DNA from 3 places in the Micromonospora sp. NPDC057141 genome. Region 1 is predicted to be linked to each of the others. Evidence: riboswitches for the same ligand, from Rfam matches in the RefSeq annotation. Region 1 holds a riboswitch; each other region holds the start of a gene.

Evidence for each region. A riboswitch is a leader RNA that binds a small molecule or an ion and turns the genes downstream of it on or off. The one in region 1 is predicted to bind cobalamin.
Region 2: linked by a shared signal. The riboswitch ahead of ACFT41_RS27050 (acyl-CoA thioesterase) and the one ahead of ACFT41_RS03880 (ribonucleoside-diphosphate reductase subunit alpha) in region 1 are both predicted to bind cobalamin.
Region 3: linked by a shared signal. The riboswitch ahead of metE (5-methyltetrahydropteroyltriglutamate--homocysteine S-methyltransferase) and the one ahead of ACFT41_RS03880 (ribonucleoside-diphosphate reductase subunit alpha) in region 1 are both predicted to bind cobalamin.

The regions. Positions count from the first base shown of each region.
Region 1 is NZ_JBHUVA010000003.1:93,976-101,566, forward strand. It holds gene ACFT41_RS03870 (FAD-dependent oxidoreductase) at 1-900, opposite strand, end outside; gene ACFT41_RS03875 (TetR family transcriptional regulator) at 973-1,593, opposite strand; cobalamin riboswitch at 1,752-1,963, shown strand; gene ACFT41_RS03880 (ribonucleoside-diphosphate reductase subunit alpha) at 2,098-4,473, shown strand; gene ACFT41_RS03885 (ribonucleotide-diphosphate reductase subunit beta) at 4,533-5,510, shown strand; gene ACFT41_RS03890 (amino acid adenylation domain-containing protein) at 5,560-7,591, opposite strand, start outside.
Region 2 is NZ_JBHUVA010000077.1:3,661-11,251, reverse strand. It holds partial or broken gene ACFT41_RS27060 (AAA family ATPase) at 1-293, shown strand, start outside; gene ACFT41_RS27055 (hypothetical protein) at 758-1,189, shown strand; cobalamin riboswitch at 1,202-1,422, shown strand; gene ACFT41_RS27050 (acyl-CoA thioesterase) at 1,538-2,050, shown strand; partial or broken gene ACFT41_RS27045 (IS481 family transposase) at 2,580-2,687, shown strand; gene ACFT41_RS27040 (putative bifunctional diguanylate cyclase/phosphodiesterase) at 2,756-4,609, opposite strand; gene ACFT41_RS27035 (SAM-dependent methyltransferase) at 4,606-5,412, opposite strand; gene ACFT41_RS27030 (NmrA family NAD(P)-binding protein) at 5,756-6,601, opposite strand; gene ACFT41_RS27025 (TetR/AcrR family transcriptional regulator) at 6,696-7,424, shown strand; partial or broken gene ACFT41_RS27020 (hypothetical protein) at 7,493-7,561, opposite strand.
Region 3 is NZ_JBHUVA010000077.1:12,803-20,393, reverse strand. It holds gene ACFT41_RS27085 (phytanoyl-CoA dioxygenase family protein) at 1-190, shown strand, start outside; gene ACFT41_RS27080 (glycosyltransferase family 4 protein) at 237-1,505, shown strand; gene ACFT41_RS27075 (DUF4291 domain-containing protein) at 1,758-2,393, opposite strand; gene ACFT41_RS27070 (IPT/TIG domain-containing protein) at 2,957-5,452, opposite strand; cobalamin riboswitch at 6,024-6,238, shown strand; gene metE (5-methyltetrahydropteroyltriglutamate--homocysteine S-methyltransferase) at 6,352-7,591, shown strand, end outside.

The DNA of each region.
Region 1 (7,591 bases):
GTGGGCGGCGTCGCCGAGCAGCAGCACCCGGCCTGCGCGGTACCGGGCGGCGAGGCGGGTGTTGCCGCCCGTCAGCCGGCGCAGCAGGTGCGGTCCGTCCCCGGCCGGCGGGCCCAGCGGCACGTCGACGCCGAGGACCCGGGCCACGCTGGCGCGCATCTCGGCGAGGGTCATGGCGCCCTCGACCGCCGTCGACTCGGGCCACTCGGTCGTCGTGATGACCGGCAGGCGGCCGGGAAAGGGGGCCCAGGCGATCAGCCCGCGCTCGGTGCGGGTGTGTTGGAAGGGCGGGACGACTCCAAACCCGGGCACCGTCAGGCCACCGGTGGCCGGGTCGATCAGCTCCGCCGGCACGCTGACCTGGGCGGTGCGGGACACCGACCGGTCCGTGGTCACGCCGGGGAAGTCGATGCCGGCCAGTTTGCGTACGGTGCTGCGCCCGCCGTCCGCGCCGACCAGATACCGGCAGGTGAGCGTCGTGCCGTCGGCGAACGCCACCGCCACCGCGTCGGTGCGCTGCCGCATCCCGGTCACCTCGTGCCCGCGACGCACCCGCACCCCCAGCTCGGCGGCGCGCTCGGCGAGCACCTGCTCGATTCGTCGCTGGGGCACCCCGAGAACGTAGAGCGGATTCTCCGGCACCGCGCGCAGGTCGAGCGGCAGCGCGCCGAAGACGAAGCCGGGCTGCGGCCGCAGCGGGGCCGGGTCGGCACTGAGGCGCTGGTAGAGGCCACGCCGGTCGAGCATGCGGACGACCTGGCCGACCAGGCCGTTGGCGCGCTGCTCGGTGCTGGGCTCGGGGAGCCGCTCGCACACCACCGGCCGGATCCCGGCCAGGGCCAGCTCGCAGGCGATCATGAGGCCGTTCGGTCCGGCGCCGACCACGATGACATCGATCACGACAAGATCCCTTTCGGGGCAGGGGTGGGCCGTCCGCCGACCTGCGACGGACCGGTGAGGAGAGGGGCGACGTCAGCCGGCGACGGGTGGCGGCAGGCCCGCGGCGAGTTGGGCCAGTGCGTCGGGGAGCAACCGTTCCATTGCCACCGGCGGATCGGCGTGCAGGAAGTGTCGCGTCACCGCGCCGACGGCGGCGCTGACGGCGGCGGCCACCAGGTGCGGATACAGGTCGCGCTCGGGGTCGGTGCCGGTGCGTTCGGCGACGGCCGCCGCCAGCTCGGCCTCGGCGACGGCGCCCGCGCGCAGCATCTCGCCCTGCAACGCCGGCTCGGCGAGCATCATCCGGAGCCCGCTGGTCCACTCGGCGTGGGCGGCGGGCGGCGACTGCGCGACCTCCGGGCCGGGCTCGAACTGGGTCAGCGCCGCCGCGGTGATCGCCGGCCACAGGGGTTCACCCGGCGGCCGGCCGCGCAGCGCGTCGGCCACTCGCCGACTGCGGTCGAGATGCCGCGCCGCGATCGCCTCGGCCTTGCTGGAGAAGTAGTTGTTGAATGTCCGTGGGGAGACGCCTACGGTCTGCGCGATGTCCTCGACCAGCACGTTGTCGAAGCCGTGTGCCACGGCCAGGCGGATCGCCGCCCAGCTCAGCGCCGCCCGGGTCTCGGCCTTCTTGCGCTCCCGTAGTCCGCTCACGAACACACGCTAGCATGAGTTGCGCGCCGCGCAAATATTCGTGCCCCGCAGTTTTCTGCGCGCTTCCCCGCTCACCCTGGGGCGAGTGTGGAGTTACCCTGAGCGGCGACTCGCCCGACACATCATCTGGTGTTTCCATCTTCGCCGTGCGCCCATATATGGTGTCACCCGTAGCTGGTTCGGCCATCGGTCCACGGTGGTCGAGGCAAGAGGGAACCCGGTGCGAGTCCGGGGCTGCCCCGCAGCGGTGAGTGGGAACGACCGCCGTCAACGAAGCACTGGGCCCGTGCGGGCCTGGGAAGCGACGGCCAGTAGGCACCGAGCACGACGCCCGCGAGCCCGAAGACCTGCCAGCGTGCCGCACGCGACGCGTGCGGCGGTCGAAGGCCGCGCGGGACGGCCGACGCATCAGCTGGTCAGCCACGGTGGGGTGTGCCGTCGGGTGGCCGGCGGCGTCCTCCCGCGCGCCCCTCGATCTCGGGGACGGGCGTGAGGAGAGCGAACATGAGCGGGACGCAGGAGCAGGCGGGGCCGGAGCAACGCCGGCACGTCATGCAGGTCCGCAAGCGGGACGGCGACACCGAGCCGGTGGACGTCAACAAGATCGTCCGGGCGGTGGAGCGCTGGGTCGCCGACCTGGACGAGGTCGACCCGCTGCGGGTGGCGACCAAGACGATCAGTGGCCTGTACGACGGGGCGACCACCGAGGAGCTGGACAAGCTGTCGATCCAGACGGCGGCGGAGCTGATCGGCGAGGAACCGCAGTACTCGAAGCTGGCGGCCCGGCTGCTGGCCGCGTACGTGGAAAAGGAGGTCCGCGGGCAGCAGGTCGCGAGCTTCAGCCAGTCCATCCGGTACGCCCACGGCCTGGGCCTGATCGGCGACGGCACGGCCGCGTTCGTGGCCGCCCACGCGCGCAAGCTGGACGATGCCGTGGATCCGGCCGGGGACCTGCGGTTCGAGTACTTCGGCCTGCGCACGGTCGCGGACCGCTACCTGCTGCGGCATCCGCAGACCCGGCTGGTGGTGGAGACGCCGCAGTACTGGCTGCTGCGGGTGGCCTGCGGCTTGTCGCAAACGGCGGGTGAGGCGGTCGACTTCTACCGGCTGATGTCCGCCCTGGCGTACCTGCCGAGTTCGCCCACGCTGTTCAACTCCGGCACCCGGCACACCCAGATGTCGTCGTGCTTCCTGGTCGACTCGCCGCGCGACGAGCTCGACTCGATCTACGAGCGCTACCACCAGGTGGCGAAGCTGTCGAAGTTCTCCGGTGGCATCGGCATCTCCTGGTCGCGGGTGCGGGGCCGGGGCGCGTTGATCCGGGGCACCAACGGCAGGTCGAACGGGATCGTGCCGTTCCTCAAGACGCTCGACGCCGGGGTGGCGGCGGTCAACCAGGGTGGCCGGCGCAAGGGGGCGGCCTGCGTCTACCTGGAACCCTGGCATCCGGACGTCGAGGAGTTCCTGGAGCTGCGGGACAACACCGGCGAGGAGTCCCGGCGCACCCACAACCTGAACCTGGCCAACTGGATCCCCGACGAGTTCATGCGCCGGGTCGAGGCCGACGGCGACTGGTCGCTGATCGACCCGTCGGACGCGCCCGAGCTGCCCGACCTGTTCGGCGAGGCATTCGACGAGGCGTACCGGGCGGCGGAGAAGAAGGCCGTCCGCACGGTCCGGGCCCGCGACCTGTACGGGCGGATGATGCGTACGCTCGCGCAGACCGGCAACGGGTGGATGACGTTCAAGGACGCGGCCAACCGGCTGTCCAACCAGACCGGCGAGCCGGGCAACGTGATCCACCTGTCGAACCTGTGCACCGAGATCCTGGAGGTCAACGACGACGCCGAGACGGCGGTGTGCAACCTCGGCTCGGTCAACCTGGGCGCGCACGTCAGCGCCGACGGCGTCGACTGGGACAGGCTGCGCGCGACCGTCCGTACGGCGGTGGTGTTCCTCGACCGGGTGATCGACATCAACTACTACCCGGCGCCGCAGGCGGCGGCGTCGAACCCGCGCTGGCGCCCGGTCGGGCTCGGGCTGATGGGGTTGCAGGACGCCCTGTTCACCCTGCGCCTGCCGTTCGACTCGCCCGAGGCCCGCGAGCTGTCGACCCGGGTGCAGGAGGAGATCTTCCTGACCGCGCTGGAGACCTCCGCCGGGCTCGCCGAGCGGTTCGGCCCGCATCCGGCGTACGCGCAGACCCGCGCCGCGCGCGGCGAGCTGCACCCGGACCTGTGGGGCGCGGAGGTCACGCAGGCGCGGCGGTGGGCCGCGCTGCGCGAGCGGGTCGCCGCGCATGGCCTGCGCAACTCGCTGCTGGTCGCGATCGCGCCGACCGCCACGATCGCCTCGATCGCCGGCTGCTACGAGTGCATCGAGCCGCAGGTGTCCAACCTGTTCAAGCGCGAGACCATGTCCGGCGAGTTCCTCCAGGTCAACACGTACCTGGTCCGTGAGCTGAAGGCGCGGGGGCTGTGGACACCGGCGGTCCGCGAGCGGATCAAGCGGGACGAGGGCTCGGTGCAGGGCGTCGCCGAGCTGCCCGAGGCGGTGCGCAGACTGTTCCGCACCGCGTGGGAACTGCCGCAGCGCGCCCTGATCGACCTGGCCGCCGCCCGTGCCCCCTACATCGACCAGTCGCAGTCGCTCAACCTGTTCCTGAGCGCACCGACCATCGGCAAGCTCTCCTCGATGTACCTGCACGCCTGGAAGTCCGGACTCAAGACCACCTACTACCTGCGCTCGCGTCCCGCGACCCGCATCCAGCAGGCCACCGTCGCGGTCACCCCGGCCGCCGGGCCGGTCGTCGCGGTGAGCGCCGACGAGGCGCTGGCCTGCTCCCTGGAGAACCCCGAGAGCTGCGAGGCGTGCCAGTGACCGCTGTCTCCGAGTCCCACACCACCACCGGCCGGCGGCACCTGCTGCTCGACCCCGGGATGGACCTGACCCTGCGGCCGATGCGCTACCCGCGGTTCTTCGACCGGTTCAAGGACGCGATCAGGAACACCTGGACCGTCGAGGAGGTCGACCTGCACTCCGACCTCGCCGACCTCGCCCGGCTCTCCCCGGCGGAGCAGCACCTGGTGTCCCGGCTGGTCGCGTTCTTCGCCACCGGCGACACCATCGTCGCCAACAACCTCGTGCTCAACCTCTATCAGCACGTCAACTCCCCGGAGGGCCGGCTCTACCTGTCCCGGCAGCTGTTCGAGGAGGCGGTGCACGTCCAGTTCTACCTGAATCTGCTGGACACCTACGTGCCGGACGAGCGGGAACGGTTCGCGGCGTTCGCGGCGGTGGAGAACATCCCGTCGATCGCCCGCAAGGCCGAGTTCTGCTACAAGTGGATCAACTCGATCCACGACCTGCGGGAGCTGCGGACGCGGGAGGACCGGCGGGCGTTCCTGCTCAACCTGATCTGCTTCGCCGCCTGCATCGAGGGGCTGTTCTTCTACGGCGCCTTCGCGTACGTGTACTTCCTGCGCTCCCGGGGACTGCTGCACGGGCTGGCCTCCGGCACCAACTGGGTGTTCCGCGACGAGTCGATGCACATGGCGTTCGCCTTCGACGTGGTGGACACCGTGCGCGCCGAGGAGCCGGAGCTGTTCGACGCGGAGCTGGAACGGCAGGTGCGGCAGATGCTGGCCGAGGCCGTGGAGTGCGAGGTCCAGTTCGCCGCCGACCTGCTGGAGCAGGGCGTGTCCGGGATGTCGCTGGCCGACATGCGTGAGTACCTTCAGCACGTGGCCGACCGGCGGCTGGCTACGCTCGGCATCGCGCCGATGTACCACAGCCGCAACCCGTTCGCGTTCATGGAGTTGCAGGACGTGCAGGAGCTGTCGAACTTCTTCGAACGGCGGGTGTCGGCCTACCAGATCGGGGTGACCGGGACGGTCGGCTTCGACGACGACTTCTGACGGTGTCGCGGGGGTGTCCGACCGGGCACCCCCGCGACGTCGCGTGCCCTCAGCCGCCGCCGGCCGCCGGCACCGCCCGCAGGTCCGCGATCGCCGCCGCGACCCGCTCGACCCCCGCGCCGGAGAGCAGCGAGTAGTGGTCGCCGGCAAGGGGTACGTGGGTGAACCGGTCCCGCGCCAGACCCGCCCAGAAGCGGCGCACCGCCTCGGGTCGGGCGTCGTCGCCGCCGGCCCCGGTGACCAGCAGCAGCGGCACGGCCGCCGGTTCCGGACGGTACGCCGCGATCGCGTCGAGGTGCGCGGTGAACAGGGCGAGTAGCCGGTCGAAGTCCGGTCCGGCGGCGACCGACTGGCCGGTGCCGGCGAGGTCGACGCGCAGCTCGCGTGCCGGGTCTTGGGTGTACCCGTCGACGTCCATCAGCTCGCCCGGGTAGGTGTCCACCAGCACGACCGGCACCACGGTGCCGCGTTCGGCCCACCGCCGGGCCAGCTCCCACGCCACCAGACCGCCCATGGACCAGCCGACCAGGAGTTCCGGCGGGCCGTCCAGCCGTTCGTCGACGGTGCGCAGGTAGGCGTCGGCCATCGCGGTGACGGAGTCGCGTGGGGTCTCGCCGGACACCAGGCCCTCCGCGCGCAGCGCGTGCAGGCAGAGATCCGGGGCGAGGGCCGTGGCGAGCCCGAGGTACGGCGTCACGCCGCCGCCCACCGCATGTACCGCCAGGGCCGGCCGAACCGCCGGCGGGCCGCCGAGGGTGACGAGCCGGTCGAGCCGTGGTTCCTCCGCCCCGTCCGGCTGCCCCGACCCGGTGCCGACAGCGGCGACGGCGGCGGCGACCGCGCCGACCGTCGGCGCGCGGAAGAAGTCGCCGGCCGACAGCCGCGCTCCGGTGGCCCGGTGCAGATCGACCAGGAACCGCAGCGCCTCGAACGAGTTGCCGCCGAGGGCGAAGAACGAGTCCGCCGCGCTGCCCGGCGACCGGCCGATCCGCTCGGCCCACATCTCGGCCACCACCCGCTCGGTGCCCTCCGGCGTCCAGCCGGTGCCGCCGTCGGCCTGCCCGGCGGCGCGTACCGCCGGGCGGTCGAAGTCGCGCAGCAGTGCCACCCGGTCGACCTTGCCGTTGGCGGTCAGCGGGATCGAGCCGACCCCGACCACGTACTTCGGCACCGCGTACCCGGGCAGCAGGGTGGCCAGTTCGGCGCAGATCGCGCGGTCGTCGACGGCGTGCCCGCCGGCGGCGCGGACGAACAGCACCAGCTCGGCGCTCTCGCCGCTGCCGTGCACGGCAGCGGCGGCGGCGTGTACCGCGGCCTGCCGCTCGGCGGCCACCTCGACCTCGCCCAGCTCGACCCGGTTGCCCCGGATCTTCACCTGGCTGTCGCGCCGGCCGAGGAAGACCAGCGTGCCGTCCTCGGTGAGGATGGCGAGGTCGCCGGTGCGGTACATCCGGGCCGGACGCTCGGCGGTGGAGGTGCGCGGGTCCAGCAGGAAGCCGGCGGCGGTGCGTTCCGGATCGTTGACGTAGCCGAGCGCCGGGCACACCCCGCCGAGGTGGACCTCGCCGACCGCGCCCGGCGGCACGTCCCGGCCGGTCGGATCGAGCAGGTACACGTTCACCCCGGGCACCGCAGCGCCGATCGGCACGTGCGCCGGCCCGCCCGCGTCCCCGCCCGGTAGCACGTGGTAGGTGACGGCGTGCGTCTCGGTCGGGCCGTACAGGTTCATCAGGTTGCCGCGCAGCCGGCCGAGCAGCGCGCGGGACCGGCTGTCCAGGTGGAGCTGTTCGCCGGAGACACAGATCCAGCGGACCTGATCGAGGCCGAGATCCGCGCCGGTCACCGCGTCGGCGAACGCGCCGAGCGCGGCGACCGGCAGGTACACGTGGGTGAGCCGGGCGGACTCGACGAACCGGGCGACCGCGGCGAAGTCCCGGCGGTCGACGTCGCCGAGGCCGCAGACCGTGCCGCCGGCCGCGAGGGTCGGCAGGATCTCCTGGTACGACACGTCGAAGCCGAGCTGCGCGTACTGGAGGAACCGGGTGTCCGGGCCCATGCCGAGCGCCTCGACCTGCCAGTGC
Region 2 (7,591 bases), on a different contig from region 1:
CGGTGATGCTGCTCGACGAGCCGACCCGTGGCCTGGACTACCACGCCAAGCGGCAGTTCACCGAGGTCGTCCGCACGTTGGCCGCCGCCGGCCGCGCCGTGGTGGTCGCCACCCACGACGTCGAACTCGTCGCGGCCCTCGCCGATCGGGTGATCGTGATGGCCGAGGGGGACGTCGTCTCCGACGGCAGCACGGCGGAGGTCATGCTCGCGTCACCGGCGTTCGCTCCGCAGGCGGCCAAGGTTCTCGCCCCCGCGCCGTGGCTGACCGTGGAACAGGTCGCCGCCGCGCTGGCCACCTTCACCTGGCCGTTCTTCGTCCCCGCGCAGCCGGAGTCCACCGCCCGCACCGGTGAGGCGCCGCTGGTCTTCTTCCTGATGCTGCCGGTGCTCGTGGCGCTCGTGCTGGCCGAACTCACCTTCGGCGGCATGGACAGCAAAGCCCTGGCGATGCTCGGCGTGCTCGCCGCGGTCAACGCCGCGCTGCGCCCGCTGGGCGCGGGCACCGCAGGCATCGAGACCGTGTTCTTCCTCCTCGTCCTCGCCGGCCGGGTCTTCGGCCCCGGGTTCGGGGTTCCTGCTCGGTTCGACGTCCCTGTTCGCCTCCGCCCTGCTCACCGCCAGCGTCGGACCGTGGCTGCCGTTCCAGATGCTGTGCGCGTCCTGGATCGGCCTGGGAGCCGGCCTGCTTCCGGCGAGGCTGCGCGGACGGGCCGAGACCGCCGTCCTAGCCGGATACCTACGGCTACGGCCTGCTGATGAACCTGTGGTTCTGGCCGTTCAGCATCGGCGCGGACACCCAACTGTCCTACGTCGCGGGCGCGCCGGTGCTGGAGAACCTGCACCGCCTCGCCCTGTTCACCGCGGTCACCTCCACCTTCGGCTGGGACACCGGCCGCGCGATCACCACCGCGGTGGCGATCGTCCTGGCCGGCCCGGCGGTGCTCGCCGCGCTGCGTCGCGCCGCGCGCCGGGCCGCGTTCGGCGCTCCGGTCACCTTCGCCGCAGCCGACCCGCAGGCACCGGACCCGTCTGCGGGCAGCGCCGCAATCGCAGGCCCGACCGGCACTGGTGTGACCGTGCTCGCCGCCGGCCCGGCTCGGCCGTCACCCACCCGGCCGCCCGGACCCACCGGTGAGGGCGATGGGGGAGGTGGGTCACATCCGGGTCCGAGCCGGCCGGTCAGCTGACCAGGAACGGTTAGGATGGTCACCGGCGCTGGTTCGCCCAGGCGTCTCACGCTCGGGCGTCGTAAGAGGGAACCCGGTGGAAATCCGGGACTGCCCCGCAGCGGTGAGTGGGAACGACCGCCGTCAACGGCACTGGGCCCGCAGGGGCCTGGGAAGCGACGGCCAGTAGGAGACACCGGCGAACCCGGTCATGCCCGCGAGTCCGAAGACCTGCCCGCGCTGCGCACGCACGAGGTGTGTGCGCAGCCGTAGACCTCGCGGGCGGGTCGGGCGGGTGACGCGCTGCGGCGTGTCCTCGACGTGCGTGCCGGCTGGTCGGACGGCACGCTTCCCGAGGACGGATGAACCATGCACGAGAGCGCCATTCTCGCCGGCCGGCCACCGTCGGCGTCGCATCTGACCCTGTCGCAGATCATGGACCAGCACCACACCAACCTGATGGGCACCGTCCACGGCGGCCGGATTCTCAACCTCATCGACTCCGTCGCCGGAGTGGTGGCCGCTCGGCACTCCGACGGTCCTGCGGTCACCGCCGCCATCGACGAGACCGCCTTCCTGCGTGCCGTGCGGGTCGGCGACGTCGTCCACGTCGATGCCCGGATCACCTGGGCCGGCCGCAGCTCGATGGAGGTCGCCGTCAAGGTCAGCGCGGACCGGTGGGACCGGGCGGTGCCGCCGGTCGACGTGGCCACCGCGCATCTGGTCATGGTCGCCGTCGACGACGACGGGCAACCACGCCCGGTGCCGCCGCTGCTGACCGAGACCGACGGCGACCGGCGCCGCTACCGCGAGGCGCAGATCCGCCGCGAGCACCGTCTCGCCCTGCGTCGGGCGCTACTCGACGGTGCCGAGGACGGCTGAGACGCGCCCGCACTGTCGCCGCGACGCCCGCCGATCACCTCGCCGCCACCACCGCTCGTGATCGTTGTTGCGTTGGTTGTCCTCGACGTGGACTGCGGTTGTGCGGCTGCCACGCCTTCCGAGAGGGTTCCTCGCTCTGCAGGCTGGTGAGCGGCGACTCGCGTGTCCGGAGGGGCCGTGTGGTTCAGCGCAGGTCTTTGCGGATGGTGGCGCGGATCAACGGGCGTTGGGGTCGGCACCGAGGGCCAGGGGTGACGGTGGGACGTCGGCGTGGACGAGGCCGGCCCCGGGACGGAACACGTCACGCCGGGAGAAGGTCGCCGATTGCGGCGATCATGGCCCCGTTGTCGGTGCAGAGCCGGGGTGCGGGGACGCGCAGGGTGATACCGGCGACGTGACAGCGGATTGGTCCGTGCCCAGAGTGGCCAAGCCATGGACGACTTGGTCCGCGAACTGTCCCTGCTCGTGGCCGCGAGCGCAGGGAACCCACCGACTACAGCATGACCGGGCAGGCGGTTCCCTCAAGCCCTCGGCACAACGCGCCGATGCCCTACCCGCCTGGCCACACACCTACAACCACCACCGCAACTACACCTCACTCGGCGGCAAACCACCCATCACCCGCGTCAACAACGCGCCGGCTATTTCGACTAGTGCTCGCGGGGCTGTCCTTCCAACGCCGCGACCTGTGAGCCGGCGACGGCGTCAGCGCCGCTGGACCGGAAGCCCCGGCAGTTCGGTGTTCCGTGTCCCGGCGTCGCGGTGCTGCTGCGCGACGATGCTGGCAGTGATCTCGTGAGGCGGCACCGGACGGCCGAAGTGCCAACCCTGCCCGTTGTCGCAACCGGTCGCGGCCAGCCGGTGGGCCTGCTGGGCGGTTTCAATGCCCTCGGCGGTCACGACGAGGCCGAGCTTGTGCCCGAGCGACACGACGGTGCTGAGGAAGCCGTCATCCGTGCCGGGGCGGTGGACCCTTGGCCGCCTGGCCGACTGCGCCGATGAACGGGTCAGGCTGGCGTCGAGTTTGAGGCCGTACAGGGGGAGGGAGCGGAGATTGGCCAGGTTCGCATAGCCGATGCCGAAGTCGTCGATGACGATCCGGACGCCGAGTTTCATCAGCGCTGCCAGGGTCTCCGTCACTACGCCGGTCAGATCGATCACGGCCTGCTCGGTTACTTCCAGCTGCAGCAGGTGCGGCGGCAGACCCGTCCGGTCGAGGATCTGCGCCACCGCCCCGGCCAGGCCGTTCTGGTGGAGCTGGCGCACCGACACGTTCACGCTCACGTACAGGCCGGGTTGGACCCGCTGCCAACGGCTGGCCTGCCGGCACGCCTGCTCCAGCAGCTGGCCGCCGAGTGCCACCACGAGGCCGGTGCGTTCGGCGAGCTCGATGAATCGGGCGGCGCTCAGCAGGCCAAGCCGAGGATGCCGCCAGCGGGCCAGGGCTTCCACCCCGGCCAGCCGCCCGGACTGGAGAGCGGCGATGGGCTGGTAGGCGGCGGTGAACTCGCCCCGCCGCAGCGCCGCCGGCATGGCTGCCGACAGCCGGTAGCGCGCGGCGTCGGCGTTGCTGCGGTCCTGGTCGAACTGGCGCAAGGCGGCCTTCCCGTCCGCCTTGGCCCAGTGCAGCGCGATCTCGCTCGCGCGCATCAGGGTCGCGGCGCCACCGTCGGCGACGGCGCCCTCGGCCACTCCCGCGCTTGCCGTCAACGGCACCTCGGTGCCGTTGACGTGGAACGGGGCGGCGAGCGCGGTGAGCGCCTGATCGGCGATCTTGATGGTGTCCTCGGCGCAGGTGGTGTCGCGGACCAGGATCGCGAACCGGTCGCTGTCCAGCCGTGCCACCAGGTCGATCCGCCGGTCGGTGAGCGCGCCGAGCCGGTCGGCGATCTCGCGGAGCAGCAGGTCACCCACCTGATGCCCGAGCACGTCGTTGACCGCCGCGAAGTCGTCGACGTCGAGGCAGCAGACGCCGACCCGGTCGATCGGCACATCGGCGGCGGACAGCCGTCCCAACTGCTCGGTGAACAATGTCAGGTTGGGCAGCCCGGTCAACTGGTCGTGGGTAGCGAAGCGGCGGAACCTGGCCTCGCTGATCCGTAACGCCTCCTCCGCCTGGCTGCGGGCGGCCAGTGCGGCCAGCCGGACCGTGTCCTGGGCTCTCAGGCTGCGGTCGTGCGCGGCCGCCGCGAAGCCCGCCGCGAGTTCAGCCAGCAGGCCGTTCAGCCGAGCAGCACGGGTGGGGTCGGCGGCGATGCCCAGCTCGTCGAGGAACCGCGAGCCGATGACCGCGATCGTTCCACCGAGCGCTTCCGGCGACCCGAAGCCGGCCGCCACCAGATCGGCGCCGATCCGCTGGCCGTCGCCGGGCTCGGCCGGTTCGTCGAGGACCGCGGTGACCAGGCGGTCCGCCAGTCCGGTCACGATGCGATGCCGCTGCTCGGCGCTGATCGGCACGTAGTGGGCCCGGTGTAGGGCCGTAGCCCACGCCGTGACGAACTCCTCGACGCCCGGGCAGCGCCGGTCGTCGACCCCGTCGGCGTCGGACCGACCGCTCACCTGCGGCGTCCGACTCCGACGTAGAAACTCATCCGCTCCGGGTGCTCCCCGACGTCGGCCGGCGACTCGGGACGCCACAGCGGGGACCACACCACGCCGGGCTCCACCAGGTCCAGTCCGGCGAAGAAGTCTTCCACCTGAGCGCGGGTACGGGCGGTGACCGGCGTGCTCGTCCGGCCACTGAGCCGGGCGCCCTCGCCCATCTCGTCCGGCCGACTGTCGGTGGTGACGTGGCTGATCGCCACGCAGCTGCCCGGGGCCAGCGCCGTCCACAGTCGCCTGATCAGCCCGTACGGGTCGTCGTGATCGGGGACAGCGTGCACGACCGAGACGAGCAGCAGGCCGACCGGCCGGTCGAGATCCAGCAGCCGGCGGGCCTCCGGGTGACCCAGGATGGCCTCCGGACGGCGCAGGTCTTCGAGCAGCGCGACCGCGTTCGGCTGGCCGGCGAGGATGTGCGTGCTGTGCGTCACCGCCACCGGATCGATGTCCACATAGACCACGCGGGCGTGCGGATCCACCTGCTGGGCGATCTCGTGCACGTTGCCGACCGTCGGAATGCCGGACCCGATGTCCAGGAACTGCCGAATGCCTTCGTCAAGCATGAACCGCACCGCGCGATGCAGGAACTCGCGGTTCGCCCGCGCGACCAGGCGAAGATCCGGCACCGCCGCCAATGCCTGGCGGGCGAACTCCCGGTCGACCTCGAAGTTGTGCGAGCCGCCGAGCCAGTAGTCGTAGGCTCGCGCCACGCTCGGCCGACTGAGATCAACATCTGCTGGTGCCCACTCCGGCCGTTCCATCGCCGCCCTTCCCACCACCACAGTAACGTGACCGCCGCCACTATAATCGGATTTTTCCCACCGCTGCACCGCGCCGAGATCACGACGGCCCACAGGTCGACGGCTGACGCCCACTCCGTCAACCGTCCGTCCACACGGTACAGACAACGACATTCCAGTAGGTTGTCCTCAAGTCGGTAGAAGATCTTGTCGCCGCGCTGCCTGCGCCGCGAGTCGGCGGCCGAGCCGGGTGGCCCGCTCGAACCGGGTGCGAGTCGGCTGCCGTCGGCGAGCCGGGCACAAGGGTGTTGTCACCGAGGCGCGGCAATCGCCGGCTGAGGGTACGGCTACCGCGGTCGCGGCTCTACCGGGTTGTCGCCGCGAGGGCGTTTCGCGCGTTGCGCGGTTGACGGCCGAGCAGCTCGCCGAGCAGTGGGTCGACGCCGGCGAAGTAGCCGGCCTGCGCGGCCTGGTAGAAGCCCAGCAGGAAGTGCGTCATGTGTTCCGGTCGTCCGGCGGCGAGCTGCGCGGCGATCCAGTCCTGTTCGTCCATCTGTTGGTAACGGACGGTTCGGCCTGACAGTTCGGATGCGATCTCGGCGAGTTCGGCGAAGGTCGGGGCCGCGGGCGCGGTGATGGTGGTCGGGCCGCCGTATGCGCCGTCAGAGGCGAGGATTGCGGCGGCTGCCTCGGCGGCGTCCTCGCGAGCCGTCCAGGAAACCGGTCCGTCGCCGGGTGTGGCGATCACACCCGTCTCGCGCCAGGGGCCGGCGAGCCACTGGAGGCTGTGGGCGTAGAAGCCGTTGCGTAACGAGGTCCAGGGGATTCCGGAGGCAGCCAGGAGTTGCTCGGTGGCGAAGTGGTTTCGCCCGGGCAGGAACGGGTTGTCTGGTGCGGCGGCCTGGTGGCTGGTGTAGAGGATCCGTTTCACACCTGCGGTGAGTGCGGCGTCGACCGCTGCGTGGTGCAGGCTGATCGCGTTCGCGGTCGGGTCGTTGGAGGAGACGAGTAGCAACTGGTCGGCGCCGGCGAACGCCGCCGGCAGGGAGCCGGGGTCTGCGTAGTCGCCGTGGCGAACCTCGACGCCGCGCTGGGCGAAGCGCTCGGCCTTGGCAGTGTCGCGTACGGCGACCGCGACTTCGCTCGCGGGTAGGTGTTCGAGCAGGTGGTCGACGGTCGCGCCGTTGAGGGCTCCGGTCGCTCCGGTCACGATAATCACTGGTTCGCCTTTCTTGTTATCGATGGAAACGAGTCCACCGTAGCGCCGCCGATCACTGATAGCAAGTCGGTGTTATCGTTGGTTCGTGAGTGACGTGGTCAAGAGTCGGGCAGACATCCGGGCGGCGATCGTCGAGGCTGCTGCGGGGCTGTTGCGTGAGGGCGGACCCGGCGCCGTGACGACGCGCGGCGTCGCCGAGCGGGCCGGCGTCCAGGCCCCGACCATCTACCGCCTGTTCGGTGACAAGGACGGTCTGCTCGAGGCGGTGGCCGAGCACGTCATGGCCACGTTCGTCTCGGACAAGGCCGCGCGCGCGGCGGCGGCCACGGCGGCGGACGTCGACCCACTCGATGATCTACGCGCGAGCTGGCGCAAACAGATTGAGTTCGGTCTCGCCAACCCGGCAGTGTTCCGCCTGCTGAGTGACCCGGAGCGCGTGCTCAACTCAGCGGCCGCCCGCACGGGCCGACAGATTCTGGAGGCACGCGTCCATCGCCTGGCGGCAGCCGGGCGACTCCGGGTTCCCGAGCCGCACGCGGTCGACCTCATCCAAGCTGCGGGCGTCGGAGCCATCCAGACACTGCTGGCAACACCGCGGGAGCGGCGCGATCCCGGCCTGGGCGACGCGATGATGGAAGCCGTTCTGGGCCGCATCCTGACCGATGCCCCGACCGAGGCGTCAGACAGGACGCTCGCGACAGCCGTCGCCTTGCGGGCTCTCGCACCACAACTGAGTGTGCTCTCCGGCTCCGAGCGACTGCTGTTGATCGAGTGGCTCGACCGCATCACCGAGACATCCGCACGGACGTCGTAGGCGAACCGGAGCTGATGCCCGCCCACTGCCAGGACGGTGGGCCGGCCGGACTCGTCGTACGACCACTGGGTCACCGCACCGGACGGACGGGTCCGCGCGGTGACGGCGTCGAACTGGTCGCCGTACGAGCTGGACACGGTACGTCCGTTCGCCGTCTCGGCGACGAC
Region 3 (7,591 bases), on a different contig from region 1:
GCTGGAATTCGTCCGGGCGAAGGCCGGGGACGCTCTGGTGATCAACGAGGCGCTGTTGCACGGCTCACTCCAGAAGGCGTCTGGGGGCGAACGGATTTTGACCGCGCTGGGATTCGCCCCGTCGTTCGTGACGGATTGGAAGCGCCTCGATCCCCGGTCGAACGACATCCAGAGGTTGGGTCATTACTAGCTTCGCCCCTCGAGATCCTTCGTCTCTTCCCCCGGTGGTTGACGGCATGCGGGTACTGATGATCAGTAGTGACTACCCTCCCCGGCCCCGCAGCGGCATCGGAGTTCATGCCGCAGCCCTCGCCAGGGCTCTGCGCAGGCTGGGCGTCTCGGTAACGGTCATCACGGCGGGTTCGAAACCGGAGGGCGTCCGTGACGGTGACGACCACTACTGCGGGACGCCCGGCTCGGAGATATTGTCCTTCCCCGGTGAGGCATCGGCCACGTTGAGCATGTTGCACCGCAACGTGGGCATGGCAGCGGCCGCCGGAAAACTGCCCGCCAGCTTCGACCTGGTCCACTGCCATGACTCGCGAGCCGTCCTGGCGGCACGTGCCGTCGCCGACCTGTGGGATCTCCCGCTGGTCATGACGAAACACTATGACCGTTCGGCGGGCGGCACCCACCTCGACGAGGACTCCTCCGACCGGGTCATGCTCGACTACGAACAACGGCTCGAGCGGTGGGGGTTGGAGCGCAGCACCGTCATCATCGCGGTCAGCCAGTCCCTCGCGCGGGGGGTCCGTACGTCCGTCGGCCGAGTGGTCGAGAACCTCGTGGTCATTCCCAACGGGACGGAGTTCCACGAGCCCGCCCGGGACGGTTCGACGTCGTCGCTCGGCGGGCCGCGAGCCCAGCAGGTCGAACTTCTCCAGGTGGGACGACTGGTCCACCAGAAGGGTTGTGACCTGTCGATCGCGGCGTTGAGCCTGCTGCGTGATCTTCCCGTCCATCTCATGGTCGCGGGCGACGGCCCGGCCCGGCCCCATCTGGAAGGTCTCGCACGGTCCCTGGGCGTCCGCGACCGGGTCACCTTCCTCGGCTACGTGGCCAGGAGTCGACTGGAGACGCTGTACGCGGACGCGCAGATAGCGTTGGTGCCGAGTAGGTTCGATCCCTGCCCCATCGCAGTCTGCGAGGCGCAGGCCGTCGGCAAGGTGGTCATCGGGGCGCGGATCGGCGGGATCCCCGAGCAGATCGATCACCTGGAGACCGGGATCCTCACCCCGCCCGAGGACCACATCGCGTTGGCCGGATGGATCCGTTGGGTACTGGCAGATCCCGACCGTGCCCGCACCCTGGGCGAACGAGCCGGTTCCCACGCGCGGACGGCGTACTCCTGGGACCGTATCGCGGAGGCGACCCTGCAGCAGTACCAGGTGGCTCGTGGAACATTCGCCGCGGCAGGGGAGCCCCGCCGCCGGCCGGTTGCGGACCTGGGCGCCGTGACAGCGGTGGATGCGGTACGTCCGACCGACACCGGAGGCGACAGGTGACCTCTCGGGTTGGCACAGCGCTCTAGCGTGGTTCGGTGCACCAAACGTGGCGCGGTCGAGGCATGGCAACGCGAGCGCGCCGGACACAGCGGCGCAATCAGGTGCTCTCCTGGGAGCAGATCATCGACACCGCTATCGAGCTTCTCGATGCGGGCGGCGAGCGCGCACTGACCGTCCGGGCGACGACCGAGCGCCTGGCCACCGGGTCCCTGTCGGCAGGGTGCGGCTGGGCGGTTCGTCTCTGGTGCACTGTCACTGCTGTCGCTCGGGGTCCTCGCTGGCGGCGACGTCCGGGCTGGCGTGGAGGCCGACGGCGAGCCGATCCGGGAGTGGGTAGACGTGTTCGACGGGCAGTTGAGCTGCCGCTGCCTGATCGTCGCCGTGGCGCAGCAGGTCCCGGACTCGTTCAACGGTGGGAGTGATGTCCGTGACGGCGACGGTCCAGTCGTCGACGTACCGGTCGACAGCCTCGCCGGACAGGCCGACCTGCAGCGACCGGTACGGCAGCGCGTTCAGCCGCAGGGACCGCTCAGGGTCCCACTGCACTCGGACTGGACTGGTCTTCAACAGCCGTGACCAGGTCGCCCTGTCGCCGTGCACGTCGCGGTCGTAGTGACTGAGACAGGCTCGCGCCAGTGCCCACTCGAACCCCTCCCGCGTGATGTCGATGGACAGCACGCGCTCCTGCCCCGGTTTGGTGGCCCAGCCGCAGCGGTACATCATCCACAGGAAGGACGGCTTGATCCACGTCATCCGGTCCCGCTTGAAAGGGGCCACGAAACGGCCGGCCGACACCGCCGACAGCGCGATCTGCGGCGGGTACGCCTGGTACACGGTGACGGTCGCGGCCGAGTAGCGAGCACGAATCTGACGTACGGGAACGGACACCCGCCGATCCTCAACGATCAGGACCGATCGTTCCACCCAGATTCCGCATCAACGCTACCGCCAAGGTCGACGGCCCGCGCCGGGTTCGCCGCCGGCATTCGCCAAGGCGCTGCGCGCACGGCCCTGCCCAGGCGTCATGGTGGCCCTGACCGACGGGCAGACGCCCTGGCCGAACACCCGGCCACCCGTGCCGGACGGTGGTGGGACTGTTCCCTCGGCAGCGGGCGGATGCCGACAATCCCACCCGCCCTGGTGGCCGCTGGCCGGTCCGGCTCCGCCGCCCGAGGAGTACAGCCTGCTGTACCTGGACTGACTCGTTGGCTGGATCGTGCACCAGGGCAGCGACTCGTAGGTTTGCGGCATCCCAGCAGCCCGACCCACGAGGAGCGCGCCGTGAATGACATGTACCGAATCTCCGAGGCGCCGCAGACCGCACGTACGGCGATGGACCGGGTTGGCGCCGTACGCCCGCTGCTGTGGCTGTTCGTGGTGCTGGGCGCCGCCGCCAACGTGGTGTCCTCCGCCGGCCAGGGCCCGATCGGGCCCTGGCCGGGACTATCCGGTCAGCCGATTCGGCCGGCGCGCTGCCGGTGGCGGGTCAGCAGGACGAGGACGATGCCGAGGAGCGCGAGCATCGCCCCGGCGGTCAGCGGCGTGGCGATGGTGTCACCGGTCACCGGCAGGATCCGCGAGACGTAGCGGAAGATGAGTCCGTTGGAGGTGCCACCGTCGGTGCTCACGACGACCGTGGTGTTTCCGGCTGGGCAGGGCGGCGTACGGAAGGTCAACGAGCGACCGTCCGCTGCCACGGTGACCTGGCTGGCCGGGATGGCCTTTCCGCAGATGGTGACCGTGGTCCCGCCCGGCACGAACCCGGAACCACCGACCGTCACGGTCGTGCCGCCATCGGTCGGCCCCTGTCCGGGGGTGACGGTGTCGATGCGCGGTGGGGCGGGTTCGTAGGTGAACCCGTCTGGTTCGGTGACGTCGTCACCGGGCAGTTGGACGGTCACGTCCACCGGGCCGGGCAGGCCGGGTGGGGCGACCACGGTCAGTGAGGTGCCGTTGGGGTTCACGACGAGGTTGGTGCCCGGTGCGTTGCCGAAGTCCACGCCGGTGGCGCCGGTGAGGCCGGTGCCGGTGATGGTCACCGTGGTGCCGCCGGTGGTCGGCCCGGTGTCCGGCACGATGGAGGCGATCGTTGGTGCGAGGTACGTGAAGGGTGGCGCAGCGGCGGTGCCTGCGGGGAACACCAGGCGCACCTCTGCGGGTCCGGCGGTGCGGGGCGGTGTCACCACGGTGATCGTGGTGCCGGCCGGATTGACGGTGAATCCGGTGCCGGGAACCCCGTCGAAGGTCACTCCGGTTGCTCCGGTGAATCCGGTCCCGGTGATGGTGACCGTGGTGCCACCCGAGGCCGGCCCGGTCGTCGGGGTCAGCCCGGTCGCGTTGGCGGCACTGCCGTCGGCGAGGTAGGTGTAGTCCAGCGGTGCTGCCGTACCGCCGCCGGTGGTCACCACCACGACGGCCGGCCCGACCGCGCCGGGCGGGGTGACAGCCGTCAAGGAGGTGCCGCCCGGGTTGACCGTGACGTTGGTGGCCGGCGCGCCGTCGAAGGTGACGGTCGTGTCACCGGGGACGAGGCCGGTGCCGGTGATCGTCACCGTCTGGCCGCCTGACTGAGGACCCGCGTCCGGCGTGATCGACGCGGCGGTCGGCGGTGCCGCCACGTACGTGAAACCGTTTGGTGTGGTCACGTTCGCGCCCGGGATGAGCACGGTGACGTCCACCGGACCGACCTGCCCGGGTGGTGTGACCACGGTCAGCGAGGTGCCGCTCGGGTTCACGACGAGGTTGGTACCCGGGGTGTCGTCGAAGGTCACTCCGGTCGCCCCGGTGAATCCGGTGCCGGTGATCGTCACCGTCGTGCCGCCGGCGGTCGGTCCGGTGTCCGGCACGATCGAGGTGATCGTTGGCGCGATGTAGGTGAAGGTCGGCGCGGTCACCCGACCGGCCGGGAAGACCAGCTCGACCAGGGCCGGTCCCGCCGGGTTCGGTGAGGTGGACACGGTGATCGTGGTGCCGGCCGGATTGACGGTGAATTCGGTGCCGGGTAGGCCCTCGAAGTCCACGCCGGCAGCCCCGGTGAAGCCGGTGCCGGTGATCGTCACCGTCGTGCCGCCGGCGGTCGGCCCGGAGGGCGGCGTGAGGTTGGTGATGGTGGCCGCGCTGCCGTCGGCCAGGTACGTGTAGCCCAGCGGCGGAGCCGTGCCGTTCACCGTGCTGACCACGGCCTGTGCGGGACCGATCGAGCCGGGCGGGGTGACCGCCGTCAGAGAGACACCGTCCGGCGTCACCGTGACACCGGTCGCGGGCACGCCGTCGAAGGTGACCGTGGTGCCGCCCGGGATGAAGCCCGTGCCGGTGATCGTCACCGTCTGGCCGCCCGCTTGCGAGCCCTCGTCGGGCGTGATCGTCGCGGTGGTCGGTGCCGCCGGCGGACGCTCGCAGGTGGCCTCGGCCACGATCACGGTTCCTACGGGAATGGTGGTCGGGACACCGAGGACGGTGCCCGACAGGGTGAGGGCGGCCCGCACGGTGATCGCGGTGGCGCCGGTGGCGGTGGTCGTCTCGACGCGGGTCAATGAGGCGTTCAGGCTCGCGCCCACCAGCCCCGGCACCACCACTGCCGAGCTGCCTACGACGGCGGAAGTGTTCGCCGTCAGCGTCACCGCCGAGCCGAACAGCTCCAGCCCGACGAGCGTGGTGTCCGCACTGGTGGCGCCGACCTGCGGGCAGATCGCGGTGGCGGTGGCCTCCGCAGCGTCCAGCACGTCGACGCCGAGCACGGCCAGGTTGAGACCGTTGACGCTGGCGGACGCCGACGACGCGCCCGCCGCCCGGGTGGCGGTGACCTCCTCGACGGTGCCGCTGGCGGTCACTCCGAGCGCCCCCGGTACCGATACCGCCAGCAGCGTCTCGGTGTCGGTACCACCGGCGGCCGGCGCGGTGGCGGTACCGATGGTGGCGTCGGCGGTGATCACGGCTACACCGGTCACCTCGGCGGATAGGTCGACGACGACACCGCGCGCGTTCGCGTCGCCTGGTGCCGCTCGTGCCGGCGTCCCCAACCACAGGGTTGCCAGGCTGGCGACCAGCATGGCCGTGGACGCGCTTGTGGTTCTTCGCAGGACAGGCCTCACCAATTTCCCCCGTTCAGATGGAATGACGGGTCTGCTCGGTGTGGCGGCAGCCGTCATCGACTGAACGAGGATGAACCGGACAAGTTACTCATAACGGAATTTCCTGCTGTCGGTGGTGAGGTCTGTCAAGCCCCGGGTTTGAGTTCGGACAGCCCCCGGATGCCGGACACGCCCCATCGGGCCGGGGCCTGACAGAGAAGAGATCGCGGTGAGGAGCCTGTCGACGCGGGTCGCCCGGATCCGGTCACGGTGTGCTTCGGTGAGACGTTCGCACCTGCTGTCGGTCGGGTCGGCCTCCGCGACGATCGCCTCGAACCGCGCCAGACCGGCCCGGGGGCCTGGCGCACCTCGTGCTCCAACCGGGCTGCCGCGATGTCTCTTCGTCTCGAGGGGCGGACGCGCCAACGCCGATCGCTTCTGGACACCTAGGATGGACAGCAGTGCTGGTTCGCCGTGACGTTCGAGCGTCGCGGCGTCGTAAGAGGGAACCCGGTGCGAGACCGGGACTGCCCCGCAGCGGTGAGTGGGAACGACCGCCGTCATCAAGCACTGGACCGCGAGGTCTGGGAAGCGACGGCCAGTAGGCGACCGAGCAGGTCATGCCCGCGAGTCCGAAGACCTGCCCGCACCGCGTACGCCGGCCGGCGTACGCCGTCGACGGTCTCTCGGGAAGGCCGGGGCGGAAGCCGGTGCGTCGCTGCGCCTCTTCCCTCCCGCCCTCGCGCGAGTCCTCGGACGCTTCGAGGGAAGGACCCATGAGTACCACATTCGGTCAGAGCACCGTGCTCGGTTATCCACGCATCGGTGGGAACCGTGAACTGAAGAAGGCCGTGGAGGCCTATTGGGCGGGCCGTATCGACGCCGAGGAGTTGGAGAGCGCCTCGGTCGCGCTGCGAGCCGGGGTCTGGCGGACACTGCGCGACGCCCGCCTGGACGCGATCCCGTCCAACACGTTCTCCTACTACGATCACGTCCTCGACACCGCCGTGGCCGTCGGCGCGGTTCCACGACGCTTCGCCCAGCTCGGCCTGTCGGGGCTCGACACCTACTTCGCCATGGCCCGCGGCGTCAACGCCGAGCCGGCGCTGGAGCTGACGAAGTGGTTCGACACCAACTATCACTACCTGGTCCCGGAGATCGGACCGGACACCGTCTTCGCCGCGAACCCCGACAAGGCGTTGCGTGAGTACGCACAATCCCGCGCGCTGGGTATCGAGAGCCGACCGGTGCTGGTCGGGCCCGCCACTTTCCTGCTGCTGGCCAAGACCTCCGCACCAGGTGCCGAGGCATTCGACCGGATGACCGAACTCGTCGACGTGTACGCCGACATTCTCCGTGCCCTCGCCGCCGCCGGTGTCACGTGGGTTCAGCTGGACGAACCCGCCTTCGTGGCCGACCGCACCGCAGCCGAGATCGACGCGCTACGCGATGCCTACACGCGGTTGTGCGCGGTGCGACCGCGGCCGAGGATCTTCGTCGCCACCTACTTCGGGGAACTCGGGGACGCGCTGCCCGCACTGCTGGACACGCCGGTCGAGGCGCTCGGCCTGGACCTGGTTGCCGGGCCCGGCAACCTGCGACGTCTCGCCGGGGCGGGCCCACTGCACGGCAAGACGATCGTCGCCGGACTGGTCGACGGCCGCAACGTCTGGCGCACCGACCTGCGAGCGGCGATGACGACCGGTGCCGTGGCCACCGGGCTCGCCGACCACGTTGCCGTGTCCACCTCCTGTTCCCTGCTGCACGTGCCGGTGGACCTCTCCGCCGAGACCACGCTCGATCCGCAGCTGCGACGGCGGTTGGCCTTCGCCCGGCAGAAGGTCGACGAGGTCGTCCTGCTCGGCCGCGCCCTGCGCGACGGCACCACGTCGCTGCCCGAACCGCTACCGCCCGCCCCGGCAGCGTGGCGCGACGACACCGTACGGGGCAGGCTCGCCGCGCTGCACCCTGCCGACAGGCAACGGGGCGACTACCGGCAGCGGGCGGCGGCCCAGC